2 regions of the Paenibacillus sp. S25 genome follow, and region 2 is predicted to be linked to the other one. Evidence: riboswitches for the same ligand, from Rfam matches in the RefSeq annotation. Region 2 holds a riboswitch; the other holds the start of a gene.
The links. A riboswitch is a leader RNA that binds a small molecule or an ion and turns the genes downstream of it on or off. The one in region 2 is predicted to bind cyclic di-GMP.

Region 1: it holds a riboswitch for cyclic di-GMP, as region 2 does, so the genes downstream of both, KAI37_RS02120 (LPXTG cell wall anchor domain-containing protein) here and KAI37_RS05775 (glycosyl hydrolase) in region 2, are expected to answer to the same signal.

What each region holds. Positions count from the first base shown of each region.
Region 1 covers NZ_CP073683.1:473,314-476,530, reverse strand. Annotated here, with positions in the region: gene KAI37_RS02125 (AraC family transcriptional regulator) at 299-1,180, shown strand; cyclic di-GMP riboswitch class I at 1,231-1,311, shown strand; gene KAI37_RS02120 (LPXTG cell wall anchor domain-containing protein) at 1,502-3,217, shown strand, end outside.
Region 2 covers NZ_CP073683.1:1,348,468-1,351,684, reverse strand. Annotated here, with positions in the region: gene KAI37_RS05775 (glycosyl hydrolase) at 1-1,470, opposite strand, end outside; cyclic di-GMP riboswitch class I at 1,484-1,564, opposite strand; gene KAI37_RS05770 (sugar phosphate nucleotidyltransferase) at 1,721-3,097, opposite strand.

The DNA of each region.
Region 1 (3,217 bases), 880 kb from region 2:
GGCATAAGATACCTTTTTTCAGTACCATTTTGGTATTTGACCTCAGAAAGGATTTGAATCCATGATAACCCCAGATTCTTTCAACAGCATTCGACTTTTTCATATGGATTATCAGGTTAAATATCCATAAAAAGCGAGACTCCCATAAAGCTCACACACATAATTTGATATATAGACATATTTGTTGTGATAAAATAAACTTTTATAAATAGGAAATCATGTTTAATCAGCCATTATATATTGGTAAATCAAACCAAGATATGCTAGATAAAATTGCTTTTTTGTAAAGGAATTGAATATGACAACAGACCAAAAAAACAACTTGGGCCTCTGGAATAGCGATCCGGTCGTAATTGTACGTACTCCCTCCGCTTTTGCCAAGCAATCCCTTTTATATATTCAGGAATTAGGCTACTTCCAAAAAACCTCTGCTTTTACGATGGAAAGGAAAGAACTTGCCTCTTTTTTGCTTGTCTTTACGTTGTCTGGTAAGGGAGAATTACTGTACCGGGACAAGAAATATATCTTAAAACCTCAAGATTTGTTCTTTATTAATTGCGAGGAATATGTTCAATACAGTACCTCCGGTCATGAATCCTGGGAGTTTATCAGCCTGTACCTGTATGGCAACCTGATCGAAAATTTTTACGAACAATTTGCCAAGCATAATAAACCGGTCATTTCCATGCATAATCCGTATATTATATTGGATAAGCTCCATGCCCTGATTTGCGGGCAGTCTGACAGAAGTCTTTCCGCTGAGCTACTAACGTCCAGGCTCATTGGTGAAATACTGACGTTCATTTTGCAGCATCCCTATGATCATCCACATGTGAATGCTGAAACCCTCAGCGAAGTACGCCGGGTACAGCAATATTTGGATCAGTCCTACTGTGAGCGAATAACACTGGACTCGCTGGCAGATATGTTTGAATTAAACAAGTTTAATCTGGCTAAAAATTTCAAAAAGCAGATCGGTTTCTCTCCGATTGATTATCTCATTAATGTCCGTATCACAGCCGCTCAAAGCTGGCTTAAAACCAGTGACATGTCCATTGTGGATATCGCAAGGTACGTAGGGATTCCCAATACGAGCCATTTTATTAACCTATTCAAGGAGCATGTAGGAGAAACACCTCATTCCTTCCGCAAAAAATGGGGAAACCGTTCCAAGTTGTAAATGAGAGGTTACATGAAATCAGTTTGATAGATGATAGACGCACAAGCTATTCAAGTTAATGGCAAAACTGTCGAAAGGCAGTGACGCAAAACTATAGGGCCTTCCTATCCAGATGGCAGCCAGCTACCAGATGAACGAGCTTTTTATTATGTCTTTTTTACATAGATCCATCACAAATTGCTATGCCTCTCTCGAAGAAAGCCCTGATCACTATGATCAGGGCTTTTTTTCTATTGGGATAGTCATGTCAGCCTAGCATGCTGAATATACTAATTTCAAAGCATTACCCATATTACGATGAATAGGAGAATCACTTGGAGCATGAGAACAAAAATAAATGTAATGATCATTGCCTTATTGCTCATTGTCCAAAGCTTTTTCAGCGCAACTCTGGCTTACGCAGATGCTCCAGCTACAGAACTGCCGCAGAGTGCTGTATCTGATCCTACACATACCGTTACAGATGCTGTATACGTTGTCCCAAACCTTGAACCTCCTGGGGAGATTCCTTCAAACACGGTCCCCTTCGTTCAAGGAGCAGTCAGTTCAAAATCTCAACATGATGCAGCTCCACAGAGCATACTAACGAAGTTGAGTCTGACCGACGAAACAGGTCGTGTCATTGATGCGGTATATAGCCCCGGCAGCCAATTCGACATCGGATCAGCCATCCAACTAGGATATGAATGGGAGCTTCCTGACAATACCTATAAGTCAGGGGACACCTTCACCTTTCATTTACCAGAACAGTTTGTCATCTACTCTGATATCTCATCTCCGTTAGTCACTACCGACGGAACCGTGGGATACTTCACAGTAGATCGTCAGGGCAAGGTTATCATGACCTTTAACCAATATGTAGAGAATCACTCCAATGTCAGCGGTAAACTACAAGTTAAAACCGAGTTTACAAAAGAAACGGTGAAAGGCAGTACAGAAATCATCATTGCGATTCCGATCAAAGGCGGGGTGCAAACGGTCATCGTGAATGTCAAACCCCAGTCAGGGCCGCCCCTAAGCAAACAAGGGAAAATAGCTGGCACAAACCAGATCGACTGGACCATTGATGTGAATAAACAGCTAAACACCGTAAAACATGCCCTCATCTCCGATCCCATTCCTTCAGGGCTGGAACTCAGAAGAGACTCTATCCGGCTCTATCATCTACAAATCAATATCGACGGCTCAACCGTTGTTCGAGACCTAGTAAATGCGAGTGAATATGCCATTGAAGCAGATCAAGCCGGGACAGGGTTTGTGATTCGTTTTCAAGACGATAGCATGAACACGGCCTATCAGATTCAATATTCCACGCGTATTATTGGCGACGAAACACGTTTTTCCAACACAGCGACACTTTCAGGAGATGCAATAGAGAACGTTGCTGCTACCGCTACTGTTCAGGTAGAACGTGGTGAAGAATTCTTGTCCAAAAAGGTTGAAAAATATGATCATGCCACACAAACACTCTCGTGGGCCATAAGATATAACTTCGGCGAGACAAAAATCCCCGAAGCCAAAGCTCTTTTAATTGATCATTTCAACAAAACTCAAGAGTTGCTGCCCGGTTCTTTGAAAGTATTTAAGGGAAACACACTGGAGGAACTCCCATCGTGGGCGTATACTGTCATCCCAGTTGATTATCCGGACCGCAACGGCTTCAAACTTCAATTCAACTTCGACGTAGATTCAGCCTATACCATCCGATACCAGACTCAAGCCAGAGGCCGTGTCTATGAAAATGAAAAAGTTATAAACATCATAACCTCAGATGGAACCCAGAAGATCGTATCGACGGAAATCATAAGTGGAGTTATGACTAAAATGTATGACACACCCAATTACAACACCAAAATCATACCTTGGGTGATTACCATCAATACGGACTTGTACACCATGAAAAATATTGTCATTCAGGATGTGTTTCCAAACGGGGGCTTGGCCTTGTTACCGGACACCATGAAAATTCAAAGTGTTGACGGAACAACGGAGCTACGTGCGCCCACGGATTATGAGCTGGTTCCGCTATCACAGGAC
Region 2 (3,217 bases):
TTTTAAATCTACCATTTTGCCTGCTTCCAAAGTAATACTACCTTTACGCTCTGTCCAGCTTTGTTTGAACCAGCTGTCAATAACCAACTTGCCGTCTACCCATACACGGATACCATCATCAGATATCGTTGTGAACGTATAGGTCTCGCTATATTGCGGTTTGATTTTACCCGTCCAGCGAACCGAGAACTGATCGGCATTCACCTTCGGATCAGCTGCATTGGCACGCCAGTTGTAGTCCAGCTTGCTATCTGTACGGATCAAAGCAGGACTTCCACTCAAATTCATATTGTTAAAATATTCGCCCTGCAGCCCGTTCACATATACCACATCAGGAACGGAAGGAGGAGACGGAGCCGGGATAGGCTCACTTTGTCCCTCGTCCGGTAAGGTCGGTACATCTGTCCCAGGTTGTTCAATTGCTGCCAGCCCATTTTTCACATCATCCCGCGTCAAACTCTTCGAATCATTCATATAATCCTGAATTTGATTTGTAGTGTTATTCTCAGTCAGCATCTTGCCCCAAGTCATGGAATATACCCATTTAGGCTGAGCCTGCAATACCTCAGAACTAGGCATCTCACCGTGCTCCCCAATGGCAATCGGCTTATTCCGTGCCAGCCCAAGCAGACCTTCGTAATGACTTTGCTTAAAATCATTGTTGTAAATGTCTACTGCCAAAATGTCCACTTTGTCATCCCCCGGGTATTTCGGGGTATACGGGACAGTATACGAATTGGGAGCATTCGGACTCCATACCCACAGCAGATTGTTCAATTGATGTGTGTTTGTAAAACGGTCGTACATGATATTCCATAGCTGATTGAAATTAGTTTTGTTTCCCCACCAGAACCAGTCACCATTCATTTCGTGGTAAGGTCTCCACAAAACCGGAACCCCTGCATCACGAAGCTGCTTTAACGATACAGCGACCTTATCCAGATCGGCAATGAGGAGGTTATACTGCGCAGTACCTGGAGTCACGTATTTGTTGAACTCTGTCTGACTTACTTTCGCCTGTACATTGGCCCAAGTCAGTGGCCTACCTGGTAGCGCTTCATGAAAAGTCATCGTCACAATACCACCGGATCTACTCCAACGGATAGCACTATCGACGACATTTTTACGTTGTGCTGCTTCGGTAGCGTCAGATTGACCAGAGATAGCTCCCATCTCATAGCCGTGTACACCTACATATGCCTGACTGATTTTTTGGACCTTGTTACTTAATTCATCCGGACTTTCCAAATAATCATGCTGACCGGTGACTATTTTTTTCCCTGAGATGTTGAGTAAATAATTGTATAGTTCACGGGCCTGAGTAGAAGCGTCCGAATTAACAGGTTGTAATGAAGCGGCATTCGCTACAGACAGAGAATCAACAAAACCGACGGGCAACAATGAAAAAAGCATAACAACGGGGAGTACACGACGTATCAGTCGATACAGAGGAATAAAATTGAATCTCACTTTCGCTCTTCCTTTCGGTAGCCAGGCTGCCATCCTTGTGGAAGGCCCTTTAGCTTTGCGTACCTGCCTTTCGACAGGGCTGCGTTTATCGTTGGAAGGAGTTTGGATTCCTTCTTACCCTAAGTATCGACTTTTATTTACCAAAATTTAATAGGTCATGTTCATGAATTTACAGGTTTTCGCCCAATTTCGACAGTTTGGGCCATGAATTTTCATGAATCCGTCTTTTTTTTCGTTTTTACGAAAATAATTATGAGATAAATTGGTGACGGGAAATTTCATTCCAATCCATACAAAAACGAACAATATCCTCTTCAACCAATTCAGAGCCAGTCTGCACCTCAATAAAATCCACATCGGTCACAGCCAAAATGCTATGCTTCGTCCCTTCAGGAATGCGAACTACATCGCCAGCCTTCACTTTGTGCAGCTTCTCATTCAAAATAATTTCCGCTTCACCGCTAATAATGGTCCAGATTTCACTTCGTTTGAAATGAAGCTGGTAGCTGATATTTTTGCCTTTCCGTACGCGAATTCGTTTGGTCAATACCTCGTTACCCTCGTCATACTTGACATAATCCACAACCCGATACTGCCCCCAACGACGTTCTTCATACATTGGACGCTGATCATGAGCCTTGAGCACTTCCTTAATGCGAGGACTTTCTGCCTTATTGGTCACAAGAATGCCATCCGGGCTAGCGGCTACAATCAGATCATTCGTTCCAATGATCGCCACAGGAATGTCTAACTCGTTAATAAGACTCGTATTGACGCAATCCTCCGTTACTACACCTCTGCCCACTTGTTGATTAGACATTTCTTCTGTGAGCGTATTCCAGGTACCTAAATCCTTCCAAAAACCATCATATGGAAGAACTACAATATCCTTTTCCTTCTCGACTACTTCATAGTCAAAGCTGATTTTTTCCAGAGATGCGTATTGCTTTTGCATTTCTTCATAATTAAGCGGCAACCCCTTGGATGCCAAGATATCCAGCAAATAACTTAATTTGAATGCAAAAACCCCGCAGTTCCATAGAGCATTGCGTTCAATCAGACGCTCCGCCTGCTCCCGGTCGGGTTTCTCTTGAAAATGGCTCACTTCGCGGTAGCCTGTGCTACCTTGAGTGGCATCGTTTTTCGGAATAATGTAACCATATTTCTCTGAAGGATAGGAAGGGACAACCCCGATTAAAGCAAGCTTGCCTTCACTCTCCTGAAGCGTATGTTCCAACTGGGCTACGGAAGCGAAGAAAGCATCCTCAACATAAGGATCTACAGGCAATATTGCTATAATTTCATCAGGTGAAACACCTGCAATGGAATATAGATAAGTCGCTGTCAACGCAATCGCAGGAAAGGTGTCTCTGCGTTCCGGCTCAACAATGATGCGCGTATTCGGTCCGACCTGACTCTGGATCATTTCGACCTGTGCTCTCCCTGTCGCAATAAACGAGGATTCTGATAATCCGTTGTCTCCCAGTTGTCTCCATACCCGCTGTACCATGGATTCCGAAGTCCCCTCCGGGCTCTCCAGTACCTTCAAAAATTGTTTGGAACGGGAATCGTTGGACAAAGGCCATAATCTTTTACCGGAACCACCAGACAAAAGTACGAGCTTCATAACTCTCCACTTCCTCTCTATAATGTATGGGTGATCGGATGGGGCAGGGTTGAGTAGCCCGCTACGGGATGGATTCGATCTTACGATCGCTGTTGGACCGGGATTCATTCGATTATATAA